One region of the Micromonospora sp. CPCC 205558 genome, then DNA from elsewhere that is predicted to be linked to it. Evidence: riboswitches for the same ligand, from Rfam matches in the RefSeq annotation. Region 1 holds a riboswitch; the other holds the start of a gene.
What was found. A riboswitch is a leader RNA that binds a small molecule or an ion and turns the genes downstream of it on or off. The one in region 1 is predicted to bind thiamine pyrophosphate.

Region 1 (7,887 bases):
GCGTTCGCCGCGGGCGGCCAGCGAGTCGGCCGTCTCGTAGCCGCGCCCACCCCGGATCTGGATCAGCTCGTCGGCGATCTTCCAGGCCATCTCGCTGGCGTACAGCTTGACCAGCGCCGCTTCGATCCGGATGTCGTTACGGTCGTCGTCGGCGAGCAGGCAGCAGAGGTCGAGCATGGTCTCCATGCCGTACGTGGTGGCGGCGATGAAGGACAGCTTCTGCGCGACCGCCTCGTGCTCACCCACCGGCCGCCCCCACTGGACCCGGTCGGCAGCCCAGCCTCGGGCCACGTTCAACGCCCACTTGCCCGCGCCCACGCACATCGCCGGCAGCGAGAGCCGACCGGTGTTCAGGGTGGTCAGGGCGATCTTCAGCCCTTTGCCCTCGCCGCCGATGATGTTCTCGGCGGGGACGAACACGTCGTGGAAGCGGGTCAGGCTGTTCTCCAGGCCGCGTAGGCCGATGAACTCGTTGCGCCGCTCGACAGTGATGCCCGGGCTGTCGCCGTCCACCACGAACGCGGTGATGCCGCCGCGACGCCCCTCGGTGGCCGGCACCCGGGCCATCACCACCAGCAGGGTGGCCACGATGCCGTTGGTGGCCCAGAGCTTCACCCCGTTGAGCCGGTAACCCGTGCCGTCCTCGGTCGGCTCGGCGATGGTGCCCAGGCGGGCCGGGTCGGAGCCCACGTCGGGCTCGGTGAGCAGGAACGCGGACACCTCACCGGCGGCGAGCCGGGGCAGGAAGCGTTGCTTCTGCTCGGCGGTGCCGAACATCTTCAGCGGCTGCGGCACGCCGATCGACTGGTGTGCCGAGAGCAGCGCGCCGATGGCCGGGCTGACCGAACCGGCCAGCATGAGCGCCCGGCAGTAGTGCAGGTTGCTCAGCCCGAGACCGCCGTACTTCCGGTCGATCTTCATGCCGAACGCGCCGAGGTCGGCCAGGCCGTGGAACACCGAGTCGGGTATGGCTGCGTCCCGTTCGATGGCGGCACCGTCCACCTCGGACGTCAGGAAGGCGCGGAACCGACCAAGGAACTCCTCCGCGCGAGCCACGTCGTCCGGATCGGATCGGGGCCACGGGTCGATCAGGTCGAGCCGGAACCGGCCGAGGAACAACTCCTTACCGAAGCTGGGTCGGTCCCAGGTGGATTCGCGGGCGGCCTCGGCGACCTGCCGGGCCTCCTTCTCGGAGACCTGCCCGGCCTCCGTCGGCAAGGGCGCGGCCACGCCACCGGCGCTCGGAGCGGGCTCGGAGTCGGGGCCGTCCGGTGCCGGTCGGCCGTTCTGCGTCGTGGTCACGGCTGCCCCCTCGAAGCTCGATGCGGCTACCGCCACGCTACCCCCGGTTGTTACCCAGGGGTAGCGCTGCGTGAAGATCGTGGCGGTCAGCGGCCGATGGTCGTGTCCGGGTCGTCGTCATCATCGTCGATGTCTTCGTCACCCCAGTTGCGCCGCGCGAACGGCAGCGCCACCCAGAAGGTGAGGAACCAGAGCCCGGCCAGGGCGCTGAGCACGAACGCGATCGGCCGGTCCAGCACGAAGTCGGTGATCAGCAGCACGGCGCTGACCATCGCGATCAGCATGAAGGCGAGGCCACCGGTCGCCATCCGGTGCGCGAAGCGGACCAGCTCCGGCTTTCGGCCCTGCCGGAACAGCGCCCGGTGGAACGCCACCGGCGAGATGATCAGTGCGGTGGCGGCGGCCGCCGCCAGCAACGCCACGATGTAGACGTCCCGCTGGAACTCCGTGGTCTCGGTGAACCCGTTACTGAACGGCAGGGTGAGCAGGAAGGCGAAGAGGATCTGCACGCCGGTCTGGGCGACCCGCAACTCCTGCAGCAGATCAGCGAAATTGCGCTGCCAGCGCTGCTTCTCGGTCTCCTTGGACACGCGCTACCTCCGGTGAGACGCTACTGCCGGCGGTCCCGGCCGCCGGCAGCAACGCCAATGCCCCACCCGGCCGAGCGCGAAACAGGTTCACGGCATCGGCCGCTCATCTCGTGGCGGCGTCAGGATCCGCGTCGGATGCGGCCCGCGTACCGAGCTTCCAGCTCATTGTTGTGTGCGTCGCCGTCCGGGATGTTCGCCGACAGGTAGACCGGGGGCCGCTCCCCCGCCGCCAGCAACCGCGCCACCACCTCGACGGTCACCTGCTGGGCCAGCAGCGCCGCGGTTATCGAGGAGACCGCACCGACCGCGCCACCGCCGGGCAGCGGCAGCGTCGCGTCGCCGTACGGAGCGCCGTTGTCGAGCACCACGTCGGCGATGTCGCCCAACTTGCGCCCGGACGGGTGCCGTGAGGTCATCCGGCCGGAGTGCTGCGCCGAGGTGATCGCCACCAGCCCGTGACCGCGCTCCTTCACCAGGGTGGCGAACTCCACCATCGCGCCGTTGACCCCGGAGTTCGAGGCGAGCACGAAGACGTCGGTGGGGCGCACCGGGGCCAGCTCGTAGAGGCGGTGTGCGACAGCCGGGTCCCGTTCCAGCAGCGGGCCGAGCCGTTCGGCCGGCTCGCCGCCGAGCAGCACCAGGTCGCGGAGCGCGATCCGGTTGGTCGGCACCAGGCCGCCCGCCCGGCCGGCGATCTCCATCGCAAGGGCCTCCGAGTGCCCGGTGCCGAACGCGTGCACCACGCCGTCGGCTCGAACGGCCTCGGCGATCAGGTCGGCGGCCCGCCCCACCGCCTCCCGCTGACTGGCAGCCACCCGGCCGATCGTCTCGGTCACCACGGCCAGGTAGTCCTCGGCACTCACCGTCATACGTCCTCCGTCGTTTCGATTGCGGGCCAGCCAGCGAACCGCGACGTCGACCGCCGCCGTCCGTCGTCACCTCGGCCCTCCCCCGCTGACCCGCACGGCTCAGGCCGTTCCGCCGGCTCAGACCGTTCCGCCGGCTCGGGCCAGGATCGCCTCGGCGAGTGGGGCCGGTGCCGCGTCCGGGATCCAGTGACTCACCCCGGCCAGCTGCACGAAGCGGTACTCCCCGGTGACGTTCGCCGCGCACGCCTCGGCGGCGGTCCGGCCGATGGCGACGTCCCGGTCACTCCAGACGTACGTGGTGGGCACCGCGACCGGGTCGACGTCGGCCAGGTCGGCGCGGGACATCGCCCGGTACCAGTTCAGCGCGGCCGTGAGCGCCCCCGGCTCGCGCATCGGGTCGGCGTAACGGTTCACCCGGGACGGGTCGCCCACCCCGCCGAGCAGCTTGCGCAGGGCGGTTGCGTGCCACGCCAGCAGCACCTTCTCCGCCTTGTCCGGCTTACGGAACAGCGCCATGTACGACGAGCGTGCCTTCTGTTGGGCGTCGGTGCTCAGGGCGTGCGCCATGGCCGCCGGATGCGGCACGGACACCGCGGTCAGCGTGTGGACACGGTCGGGGTGCCGGGCGGCAACCGCCCAGGCCACGACCGCGCCCCAGTCGTGACCGACCAGGTGTACGGCGTCCAGCCCGAGCGCGTCGAGCACCGCCACCACGTCGGTAACGAGTTCGGGGATCCGGTAGTCGGCCACCGCCGTCGGCCGGGCGCCGGGCGAGTAGCCGCGCTGGTCCAGCGCGTACGTGCGCAGCCCACCCGCGTGCAGCCTCGGCACCACGTCGTCCCACTCACCACTGTGTTGAGGGAAACCGTGCAGCAGCAGGACGGGTACGCCGTCCGCCGGACCGCCGACGGTCACCTCGAACGTGAAGCCTCGCGCGTCAACCCGCATGATCGGAAGCGTACCCAGCCGGCGGTCGGCCGGTCGCTCCCGCAGGTCAGGCGGATGCCCTGCTGGGCCCGCGACCCTGGTCGGTGTTAGCGTCAGCGAGACAACTTCATATCCGACAGGGGAGCGCACAGCGCTGAGAGTGCGGGCACGCCCGCAGACCCTCGAACCTGATCTGGGTAATGCCAGCGCAGGGAGTTCGGTCGACCTCCAGCCGCGCCGCAGTCCGGTGCCACCGGACGCGGCGTGCGTCTTCTCCTGGTTCTCTTCACTTGAACTGGGAGCAAATCATGGACAACACCACCAACCGTTGGCGCACCATCGACATCGTGGTCGCCTCGGTGATCGCGGTCGCCTTCGGCGTCATCTTCTGGGCCTGGGGCCTGGTCTGGAGCGCCACCGAGGGCGCGTTCGCCTTCTTCCCGCCGGCGCAGACGCTGCTCTACGGCGTCTGGCTGATGCCGGCGGTGATCGGTGGGCTGGTCATCCGCAAGCCCGGCGCCGCGCTCTACTGCGAGACCGTGGCCGCGGTCCTGTCCGCGCTGCTGGGCAGCCAGTGGGCCGGCACGGTGATCCCGCAGGGCATCGTGCAGGGCATCGGCGCCGAGCTGGCCTTCGCCGCCTTCCGGTACCGGTCGTTCCGGCTGCCGACCGCCGTGTTCGCGGGCGCGCTGACCGGCCTCAGCGCCGCGCTGTTCGACTTCTTCGTGTGGAACGTCGACTACGCGCTGACCGACTACCGCATCCCGTACGCGCTGCTCACCATCGTCAGCGCCACCGTGATCGCCGGTTTCGGCGGCTGGCTGCTGACGAAGGCCCTGGCCAACACCGGCGTCCTGGACCGCTTCCCAGCAGGCCGAAACCGAGCCCTGGTCTAACCCCCACCCAACGGTGTTGATCAAGAGGTTTGCGTCAGCAAATCGGCTTCCGCTGACGCAAACCTCTTGATCAACGAGGTGGGCAGGGGCTGGGAGGGCCGGGAGGGGTGGGGTTGTGGGTGGGGTACTGCTGCGGGGGTTCGGGTGGCGGCACGCCGGGCGGCGCGCATGGGCGGTGCGCGGGGTCGACCTGAGGGTTGAGGCCGGAGAGCGGGTTTTGCTGCTCGGGCCCTCGGGAGCCGGCAAGAGCACCCTGCTCAGCGCATTGGCCGGGCTGCTTCCCGACGACTCCGGCGAGCAGGAGGGCACCGTCGAGATCGACGGACTCGACCCGCGCAAGGGCCGGGAACGGGTCGGCATCGTCTTCCAGGACCCGGAAACCCAACTGGTGATGGCGCGCTGCGGCGACGACGTGGCGTTCGGGCTGGAAAACCGGGGAGTGCCGGCCGACGAGATCTGGCCTCGGGTTGACGAGGCGCTGCACCGGGTCGGCTTCCCATACTCCCGGGACCGCCACACCGCGGCCCTCTCCGGCGGCGAGCAGCAACGCCTCGCCCTGGCCGGCGCGCTGGCCCTGCGCCCCGCACTGCTGCTCCTCGACGAACCGACCGCCAACCTCGACCCGGCCGGGGCCGACCTGGTCCGACAGGCGGTGGCCGGCGCGCTGGACGCCGACACCACGCTGATCCTGGTCGAGCACCGGGTCGCCGAGGCGTTACCACTTGTCGACCGGGTGGTCGTCCTGGAACCGGGTGGCGGCGTCCGCGCGGACGGCACACCCGAGGCGGTCTTCGCCGCCCACGGTGCCGCCCTGGCCGCCGAGGGGGTCTGGGTGCCTGGTCACCCCATCGCGCCCCGGGCCGCCACCACCGGGCCCGGGGACCTGTTGCTCACCGCCGACCGGCTCGGCCTGCCACCCCGGCTGGGCTGCACCGATCTGGCGGTACGCGCCGGTGAAGCACTCGCCGTACGCGGACCGAACGGGGCCGGCAAGTCCACCCTGGCGTTGCTGCTCGGCGGTCTGCTCCGGCCGAGGTCCGGGCGGGTCACCGCGTCCGCCGAGCTGGCCGGCCCGGACCACCGCACTCCCCCGCACCGGTGGCGAGCCCCCGCGCTGGCCCGGCGGATCGGGTCGGTCTTCCAGGATCCGGAGCACCAGTTCGTCACCAGCACGGTCTTCGACGAGCTGGCGCTCGGCCCGCGCCGCACCGGCCAACCCGAGGCGGCGGTCAAGGAGACCGTGGCCGGGCTGCTGGAACGGCTGCGGCTGGCCCGGCTCGCCGCCGCCAACCCGTACACCCTCTCGGGTGGTGAGGCGCGACGGCTGAGCGTCGCGACCGCCCTGGCCACCGCGCCACGCCTGCTGATCTGCGACGAACCCACCTTCGGCCAGGACCGACGGACCTGGCGGGAGCTGGTCGACCTCTTCGCCGACCTGCGCGACGCCGGGCACGGCGTGGTCACGGTCACCCACGACGCGGACTTCGTCGCCGCGCTCGCCGACCGCACCGTCACCCTGCACCGCGCCCCGGACGACGACCGATGATCAGCATCGAGCCGGTCGCCGCTCCGGACGCGCCGTTGGCCCGCCGCAACCCGGTGGCGAAGGTCGCCGCCGCACTGGTCTTCTCGTTCACCCTGCTGGCGACCCTGGACCCGGTGGCGCCAGCGATCGCCATCGCCCTCGAACTGGCCGTCCTGCCGCTGTTCGGCATCCGTTACCGGGTGCTGGCCCGACGGGCCTGGCCACTGCTGCTCAGTGCCGCCGGCATCCTGGTCACCCTGGTGCTGTTCGCCGCCGACCGGTCCGGCCGGGTCCTGCTGGACGCGGGGCCGGTGCTGGTGAGCACCGGCGTGCTGCTCACCGCGCTCGGCCTGGTGCTGCGGGTGTTCGCGGTAGCACTGCCCGGCGTGATCGTCTTCGCGACCACCGACCCCACCGACCTGGCCGACGCGTTGATCCAGAACGCGAAGGCGCCGGCCCGGTTCGCCATCGGGGCGCTGGCCGCGTTCCGGCTGGTGCCGCTGCTCGGCCAGGAATGGCAGATGATCAGCATGGCTCGGCGCGCGCGGGGCGTCGACGCGGGACGCAACCCCGTGGCGAAGCTGCGGCTCTTCACCTCCACCGCGTTCGCGCTGCTGGTGGGGGCAATCCGTCGAGGCACCCGGCTGGCCGTGGCAATGGACGCGCGTGGCTTCGACGCCGGCACCCCCCGTACCCTCGCCCGCCGGCAGCACTTCACCCGCGCCGACGCGCTCCTCATCGCCGGAGCCGTCGTACTCGCCGCGGCAGCCCTGACCACGAGCATCCTCCTAGGCACCTTCCGCCCCCTGATCAGCTAAACCCACCCCACCCCGCCCCCTGCCCGCTGCCGCCCCGCCCCCGCCCCCGCCCCGCCCCTGCCCCGCCCCGCCCCGCCCCTGCCCCGCCGATCTTGCGGTTTCTGTCGTTGATTCGACCCGATATGCCCGTGATGGGACGACAGAAAGCGCAAGATCGCGGGGGCGAGGGCGAGGGCGAGGGCGAGGGCGGGGGCGGGGCGGGTGGGGTGGGCGGTCAGCTGCGGCGGAAGGCGTAGCGGCGGGCCTGGCCGGCCTGCTGGCTGCGGCCGCCGCCGGAGCGGTTGCCGCCGCCCTGTGGCGGGCCGGCCGTCGGTGCCTTCGGTCGCCCGGTCGGCTTCGGCAGATCGCCCATCGTCGGCGCGTCGACTACTGCCGGCACGTCGACCGGCGGCGGCACGTCGACTACTGCCAGCACGTCGACCGGCGGCGGCACGTCGACTACCGCCGACGCGTCGACAGGCGGCGGCACGTCGACTGCCACCGGCACGTCGACCGGCGGCGGCACCTCGTCCAGGACCGCCGCCGGCAACGCCGGCTCGCCAAACACCGCTGGCAGGGCCGGCTCCACCAGCACCGTCGGCAGGGCCGGTTCGACCGCGAGGTCGAGGGCCGGGCGGGTGGGTGGGAGCGGGCCGTTGCCGACCGCCGGGTCGACGCCGAGCGGCGTCGTTCTCGGGGTACGGGTCTTCTTCGGGTTACGCCTGGCAGGCATCCGGGCCTCCTTCAGAGCCGACCGGCACGGCCGGTCCCGCGCTGCGGCGGTCGGTCGGATCGGCTGGTGACCGCCGTCGCGCGACGGTCGAATGGGGAAGGGACTGCTCACCGGGGCCAGGCAGGGCCGTCGCCGCCGATCGGCGGGAAGGGGATGCGGGACGCCCGGGAGCGCACGGACCGCGACGCGGGATGGCGGGCCGGCTCGGAAGTAGGGCGTCAGTTACGCATGTCCGCAGCCTAACCACC
Region 2 (7,887 bases), on a different contig from region 1:
GCGCGTCGTAGTCCTGGCGACCCGACCGCTCGTCGATCGGCGAGTACGAGTTCGACTCGAACGGGTTGGTGTTGTCACCGGTGGCCAGGTAGAGGTTGCCCTCGCCGTCGAAGGTCATGCTGCCGCCGGCGTGGCAGCAGGTGTTGCGCTGGGTGTCGACCCGCAGCACCTGCTTTTCGCTGGCCAGGCTGATGGTGTCGCCGGTCACGGTGAACCGGGACAGCAGGTTGCGGGTGACCCCGTCGTTCGGGGCGTAGTACAGGTACACCCAGTTGTTCGTGGCGAAGTCCGGGTCGAGCCGGATGCCGATGAGGCCGTCCTCGTTACCGGTGAAGACGTCCAGGTCGACGGCGGTGACGGTGTTGCCGGTGTCCGGCTTCACGATCTGCACGCGACCGTCGCGCTCGATGTAGAAGACCCGCCCATCGGGGGCGATGTCCAACTCCATCGGGTTGCTGGTGTTGCTGTCCAGCGTGACCTTCTCGAAGTTGGAGGTCTTCGAGGCGCCACAGTCGGCGTTCTCGACGCCCGCCGCGGTCCGGATGCCGCCGAGCAGGTGGGAGAGGAACCCGGGCTCGGCGTACGACTCCCGGGTGTGCCCGAGGCCCGTGTACCAGGACCGGCCACCGTCGTAGTCCTGACACCAGGCGACCGGGTGGTCGGCACCCATCGCGCCGGCGCCGGGGGTGTAGCTCTTCTCGTCCAGGCTGGCCAGCACGTGCACGTCCGGCCGAGGGTTGCTCTGGTAGTTGTACCACTCGTCGAACCGGGACCATCGGTCCGGCAGTTCGGCCGTGGACGGGTGGGCGTGATCCTCCACCTTGACCGTGGCCGTCTGGTTCTGCGGGTGGTTGGCGAAGTACGCGCCGACCAGGTCGCCGTACCAGGCCCAGCTGTACTCGGTGTCCGACGCGGCGTGGATGCCGACGTAACCGCCGCCGGCCTTCACGTAGCGCTCGAACGCCGCCTGCTGGTCGGCGTTGAGCACGTCACCGGTGGTGGAGAGCCAGATCACCGCCTTGTACTTCGCTAGGTTGGCGTCGTTGAATGCGGCGCCGTCCTCGGAGTTGTCCACGGTGAATCCGTTGGCGGCGCCGAGCTGCTGGATGGCGGCGATGCCGGTGGGGATGGAGTCGTGCCGGAAGCCGGCGGTCTTGGAGAAGACGAGGACGGAGAAGGGATCGGCTGCGGCCTTTGGCGCCTTCGGCGCCACCTGGCTGACCGGGGCTGCGGCCTTCGCATCCCGTGCGGGGACCTGGGCGGCCGCCTGTGCGGGCGTGCCGAACAGGGTGGTCGAGGCCATGGCCAGGGAGATTAGGGTTGCGGTGATTGGTACGCGGGCACGACGAGAACGGGACACGCCGCCTCCTGTGTCGTAGTGACAGAGATCGCGGGAGTCGGCTCGCCGAAGGCCGTCCCTGATGGAGCCGGTGGTCACACCGTGCCAGGGTGCCCCCACCGACATTTTGTCGAATCGCTGAACAAATTAATTCGGCTGGCTCGATGTCGGGCAAGATGCAGACGGGTAACGGTTCTGCAACAGCGGGCGACATTCCGAACAGGACCGTATGAAGTGCCCAACGATCTTGCTCGTTTTTTCCCGGCCCCGGCCGGGCGGCCGCCGCCCACCCCGCGCCTTGGCAGGCCGGCGGATCTGTCGTACGGTGACACGCAAGTAACCCACGGGAGCCCGGTGAACCGGGCTGAGAGGGGGGCTGACAGCCCCCGACCGTCGAACCTGATCCGGGTAATGCCGGCGCAGGGAGGAGCGTTGCCATGCCGTCCCTGGGACGACTGCATCTCATCACCGACACCCGACCCGGTCGCGACCCACTCACCGTGGTGCGCGCCGCCCTCACGGTGGCCCAGGCCGACCTGGTGGTGCAGGTCCGGGTCGAGGATTCCGCAACCGATCGCGAGGCGTACGACCTGACCCGGCGGGTGCTGGCGCTCTGCGCGTCGTACCGGGCGACGTGCCTGGTCAACGACCGGTTGCACGTGGCGCTTGCGGTGGGTGCCGCCGGTGGGCACGTCGGCGCCGACGACCTACCGGTCGCCGCCGCCCGCCGGGTGCTCGGCCCCACCGGCGTGCTGGGCGCCACCGCCCGCGCGCCCGGCCCGGCGCGCGAGGCCGTCACGGCAGGCGCCAGCTATCTCGGCGTCGGGCCGTGCCACACCACCAGCACCAAGACCGGCCTGCCGGATCCCATCGGGCCCGCCGGGGTACGCGCCGTCGTCGACGCCGTCGACGTCCCGGTCATCGCGATCGGTGGAGTGACCGCCGCCCGGGTGCCGGCGCTGCGGGCCGCCGGCGCGTACGGGGTGGCGGTGGTCGGTGCCGTCTCCACCGCCGCCGATCCGGCACGGGCGACCGCCGAGCTGATCGAGGCCCTGACGTGCTGACCGGCCGGTTCCCGTCACCGCTGTCGAGCGACCGGGTCCGGCCGGACGTGGCAGTGGTGGGGGCGGGCCCGATCGGGCTGGCGATCGCCTGGCGCTGCGCCGCGCGGGGGCTGCGGGTGGTGGTGCACGATCCAGCACCCGGCTCGGGGGCGTCGGCGGTGGCCGCCGGCATGCTCTCCCCGGTCGCCGAGGCGTACTTCGGTGAGCGGCAGCTGACCGCGCTGCTGCTGGCGTCCGCCGCCCGCTGGCCGGCGTTCGCCGCCGAGCTGACCGAGACGACCGGAGTCGAGATCGGCTACCGCACCGAGGGCACCCTGATGGTCGGGCTCACCGGCGACGACCTGGCCGAGGCGCGTCGACTCTGGGCGTACCAGCAGGGGTTGGGCCTGCCCGTGACGCCGCTGCGCCCCAGCGAGCTGCGCGACCGCGAACCGGCGCTCGCCCCACGGGTGCGCGGCGGCGCGCTCGCGCCCACCGACCACCAGGTCGACCCCCGGCTGCTGGTGCCGGCGCTGCGCACGGCCGCGCGGCGGGCCGGCGTGGTGCTCGTGCCGCAGCCGGTCCGGCAGCTGTCCGACGTGGACGCCGGCGTCACGGTGGTCGCCGCCGGCTGCGGGGCCGCCGCGCTCACCGGCCTGCCCGTGCGGCCGGTGAAGGGCCAGATCCTCCGCCTCCGCGCGTCCGACGGCGTCGCGCCGGGCTTCCGGCACGTGATCCGGGGGTACGCCGACGGCGAGCACGTCTACCTGGTGCCCCGCGCAGGCGGCGAGGTGGTGCTCGGCGCGACGGTCGAGGAGCGGTCGGACACCACCGTCACCGCCGGCGCCGTGCAGCGGCTGCTGCGCGCCGGGGTCGACCTGCTGCCCGAACTGGCCGAGTACGACCTGGTCGAGGCCGTCGCCGGGCTGCGCCCGGGCACCCCGGACAACGCGCCGATCCTCGGGCCGCTGCCCGACCGACCGGACGTTCTGGCCGCCACCGGGCATCACCGGCACGGCATCGTGCTCACCCCGATCACCGCCGACCTGATCGCCGACCTGGTGCTCGGCGGCGTACCCGACCCGCTGCTCACGCCGTTGCGGGCCGACCGCTTCCGTCCGGCCGGTGCCGCGGTGGGCGGACCTGAACTGACGATGGAGGGGAGCCCGTGGAGTTGACTGTGAACGGGGCCGGGCGCAGCGTCGCCGCTGACGCCTCCGTGGCGGACCTGGTCCGCGACATCGTGCCGCACCCACGGGGAGTGGCGGTCGCGGTCAACGGCGAGGTGGTGCCCCGGACCGGCTGGCCGGCCCGGATGCTGCGCGACGGTGACCGGGTCGAGGTGCTCACCGCGGCGCAGGGCGGGTGAGCGGGATGCCGTTCGAGCTGGGTGGGGAGACCTTCACCTCACGGCTGATCCTCGGCACCGGCGGCGCCGCGAACCTGCACGTGTTGGAGCAGGCGATCCGGGCGTCCGGGACCGAACTCGTCACAGTGGCGCTGCGCCGGGTGGGCACCGCGCCGGGCTCCACCGGTGGCTTGCTGGAGCTGCTGGACCGGTGCGGCGTACGCCTGCTGCCCAACACCGCCGGCTGCCACACCGCGACCGAGGCGGTGAAGGTGGCCCGGTTGGCCCGGGACGCGTTCGACACCGACTGGGTCAAGCTGGAGGTGATCGGCGACGAGCGGACGCTCCTGCCCGACGGGGTGGAGCTGCTCCGTGCCGCCGAGGAGTTGGTCGCCGACGGCTTCACAGTGCTGCCGTACACCAGCGATGACCCGGTGCTCGCCCGCCGCCTCGCCGACGTGGGTTGCGCCGCCGTGATGCCGGCCGGCTCGCCGATCGGTTCGGGGCTCGGCGTCGGCAACCCGCACCACATTCGGCTCATCCGCCAGGGTGTGGACGTGCCGGTGATCCTCGACGCCGGCATCGGCACCGCGTCCGACGCGGCGCTGGCCATGGAGCTGGGCTGCGACGGGGTGCTGCTGGCGAGCGCGGTCACCCGGGCGGCCGACCCGGTGGCGATGGCCACCGCGATGCGGTACGCGGTCGAGGCGGGCCGACTGGCGGCCGGGGCCGGCCGGATCGAGCGCCGTTTCCACGCGCTCGCCTCCACCCCCGACGAGGGAAGACCCGAGCTGTGACCGCGCCGTCCGGTGTTGTCGTGTTGACCGATCGGCTCGTCACGCCGGGCGGGCTCGACCGGGTCGTGGCGGGAGCGGTGGCCGGGGGAGTGCGCTGGGTGGTGCTGCGGGAGAAGGACCTGCCCCGCGCCGAACGCGCCGCCCTGGCGACCGACCTGCGTGCGATCCTCGCCGAGGTCGACGGAACCCTCATCGTGGCCGGCCCGGACCCGCTCGGCGGCGACGCCGTGCACCTTCCCGCCGCCGGCCCGTACCCGCCCCCACGCCACGGCTTGGTCGGCCGCTCCTGCCACCACCAACCCGAGCTGAACCGCCTGACCACCGAGCACTACGCCACCATCTCCCCGGTCTGGCCCACGAAGACCAAACCGGGTTACGGCCCACCCCTGACCGTCGACGGGCTGCGCAAGCTGATCGAGGTCAGCCCGGTGCCCGTGCTGGCCCTCGGCGGCATCGAAACACCGGAACAGGTGACCACCTGCGTCCAAGCAGGAGCCGCCGGCGTAGCCGTCCTGGGCGCACTCATGCGAGCCAACGACCCCACCGAAACAGCCGCCACCCTCACCAGAGCCTTCCAAGAGGCGATCACCCCGGAGCTCTCTAAAGCCGGCGCGGAGTCAGCCAGGCCCCCACGAACGGGGCCGCGGCCGACCGTTCCCACGTCAGGGCTGCGGCCGACCGTGCCCACGCAGGGATCAAGCCTGACCGCCCGGAGTGGGCACGGTCGGCCGCAGCCCCAAACCGCAACCAAAAACGGTCAGCCCCAGCCCTCAACCAGGGAAAGACAATGACCCCGCACACCATCCTCACCATCGCCGGCTCGGACTCCGGTGGCGGCGCCGGCATCCAGGCCGACCTCAAGGTCTTCGCCGCACTCGGCGCGTACGGCACCAGCGTCCTCACGGCGGTCACCGCGCAGAACACCCGGGGTGTCGACGCGGTGCTGCCGCTGCCCCCGCGCACTGTCACCGAGCAACTGGACAGCGTGCTCACCGACTTCACAGTCGCCGCGGTGAAGACGGGGATGCTCGGCACCCCGGCGATCGCGGACGTGGTGGCCGAGGCGGCCCGGGACGGCCGGTTGCCGCAACTCGTCGTCGACCCGGTGTTGGTCGCCACGAGTGGTCACCGGCTCGGCGTGGTGGGTGCGGTGGAGCGGCTGCTGCCGTACGCCAGGGTGGCGACCCCGAACTGCGCGGAGGCCGCGGCGATCACCGGACGCCCGGTGGACGACGTGGCCGCGATGGTCGTGGCCGCCGAGGCCCTGGCGGCCGGTGGCCCGGAGTACGTGGTGGTCACGGGCGGTGACCTCGACGGGGGTGAAGCGGTCGACGTGCTGCACGGCGGCGGGGTCAGCACCCTGTTGCGCGCACCCCGGGTGAGCACCCGGCACACCCACGGCACCGGCTGTTCGTTCTCCGCGGCGATCGCGGTGCGGCTCGGTCGGGGCGATCCGGTGCCGGTCGCCGTGGGGGCCGCCAAGGAGTACGTGCTCCGTGCGCTGACCGGCGCGCAGGGCTGGGAGCTGGGCGCAGGGCGCGGGCCGCTGAACCACTTCGGCTGGTCCGCTTGATCACCAGGGAGGCTGTCATGCACACACGAGGCAAGGTGTACGTCGAGGGTTCGCGGCCGGATGTCCGGGTGCCGTTCGCGGAGGTGGGGCTGACTGGAGACCTGCCACCGGTGCGGTTGTACGACACGTCCGGTCCGGGTTCGGACCCGGAGGTGGGGCTGCCGCCGATGCGCGGGCCGTGGATCGCCGAGCGGGGTGACGTGGCACCGGTGCGGGGCGCGGGCACGCCGCTGGCCGGGGTGGACGGTCGCCGGCCCACCCAGCTCGCGTACGCGCGGGCGGGTGTGGTGACGCCGGAGATGGAGTTCGTGGCGATCCGCGAGAACGTCGACCCGGAACTCGTGCGGGCCGAGATCGCCGCCGGTCGGGCGGTGCTTCCGCTCAACGTCAACCACCCGGAGTGCGAGCCGGCGATCATCGGCAAGGCGTTCCTGGTCAAGGTGAACGCCAACATCGGCACCTCGGCGGTCAGCTCGTCGGTCGCGGAGGAGGTGGAGAAGCTGACGTGGGCCACCCGCTGGGGCGCGGACACCGTGATGGACCTGTCCACTGGTAAGCGGATCCACGAGACCCGTGAGGCGATCGTGCGGAACTCGCCGGTGCCGATCGGCACGGTGCCGATCTACCAGGCGCTGGAGAAGGTCGGCGGCGACCCGGTGAAGTTGAGCTGGGAGGTGTTCCGGGAGACCGTGATCGAGCAGGCCGAGCAGGGCGTGGACTACATGACGGTGCACGCCGGCGTGCTCCTGCCGTACGTGCCGTTGGCGGTCAACCGGGTGACCGGAATCGTGTCCCGAGGCGGTTCGATCATGGCGGCGTGGTGCTTGGCGCATCACGAGGAGAACTTCCTCTACACCTACTTCGAGGAGCTGTGCGCGCTGCTCGCGAAGTACGACGTGACGTTCTCCCTCGGCGACGGGCTGCGCCCCGGCTCCATCGCCGACGCCAACGATGAGGCGCAGTTCGCCGAGCTGCGTACCCTCGGCGAGCTGACGAAGATCGCCTGGGAGTACGACGTCCAGGTGATGATCGAGGGCCCCGGTCACGTACCGATGCACAAGATCAAGGAGAACGTGGACCTTCAGCAGGAGTGGTGCCACGAGGCGCCCTTCTACACGCTCGGTCCGCTGACCACCGACATCGCGCCGGCGTACGACCACATCACCTCGGCGATCGGCGCCGCGATGATCGGCATGTTCGGCACCGCCATGCTCTGTTACGTCACGCCGAAGGAACACCTCGGCCTGCCGGATCGGGACGACGTGAAGGCGGGCGTGATCGCGTACAAGATCGCGGCCCACGCGGCGGACCTGGCCAAGGGGCACCCGGGCGCGCAGGCCTGGGACGACGCCCTGTCGAAGGCACGGTTCGAGTTCCGCTGGGAGGATCAGTTCAACCTCTCGCTGGACCCGGAGACGGCCCGCGCGTACCACGACGCGACCCTGCCCGCCGAGCCGGCGAAGACCGCGCACTTCTGCTCGATGTGTGGCCCGAAGTTCTGCTCCATGAAGATCACGCAAGAGCTCAAGGAGTACGCGGCGCGCGGCATGAAGGACAAGTCGGAGGAGTTCGTCTCCGGCGGTAGCCGGGTCTACCTACCGCTCGCCTGACCCGGCCCGTCCCCGGGGCGTCCCCTGTGGCGTCCCGGGACGTCCCCGTCCCGCGTCCGGGCGGTGGGCGGTGAGGTCGGTCGTGGTGGGGTCAGTCGCGGTGGTGCCGACCGGTGGAGCGCAACGACCGGCGGCGGTTCTCCTGCTCCGGTTCGTTGTCCGACACGGGCTTGCTCA

Region 2: another riboswitch for thiamine pyrophosphate. It lies ahead of thiE (thiamine phosphate synthase); the one in region 1 lies ahead of V6U86_RS30380 (ECF transporter S component).

What each region holds. Positions count from the first base shown of each region.
Region 1 is NZ_JBAKHR010000041.1:9,594-17,480, forward strand. It holds gene V6U86_RS30360 (acyl-CoA dehydrogenase family protein) at 1-1,302, opposite strand, end outside; gene V6U86_RS30365 (DUF6328 family protein) at 1,389-1,892, opposite strand; gene V6U86_RS30370 (SIS domain-containing protein) at 2,012-2,761, opposite strand; gene V6U86_RS30375 (alpha/beta fold hydrolase) at 2,879-3,709, opposite strand; TPP riboswitch at 3,817-3,921, shown strand; gene V6U86_RS30380 (ECF transporter S component) at 3,997-4,584, shown strand; gene V6U86_RS30385 (ABC transporter ATP-binding protein) at 4,700-6,130, shown strand; gene V6U86_RS30390 (energy-coupling factor transporter transmembrane component T family protein) at 6,127-6,927, shown strand; gene V6U86_RS30395 (hypothetical protein) at 7,142-7,639, opposite strand.
Region 2 is NZ_JBAKHR010000003.1:79,080-86,966, forward strand. It holds gene V6U86_RS04725 (ThuA domain-containing protein) at 1-1,303, opposite strand, end outside; TPP riboswitch at 1,673-1,782, shown strand; gene thiE (thiamine phosphate synthase) at 1,777-2,403, shown strand; gene thiO (glycine oxidase ThiO) at 2,397-3,560, shown strand; gene thiS (sulfur carrier protein ThiS) at 3,551-3,751, shown strand; gene V6U86_RS04745 (thiazole synthase) at 3,748-4,527, shown strand; gene V6U86_RS04750 (thiamine phosphate synthase) at 4,524-5,318, shown strand; gene thiD (bifunctional hydroxymethylpyrimidine kinase/phosphomethylpyrimidine kinase) at 5,315-6,100, shown strand; gene thiC (phosphomethylpyrimidine synthase ThiC) at 6,118-7,710, shown strand; gene V6U86_RS04765 (hypothetical protein) at 7,802-7,887, opposite strand, start outside.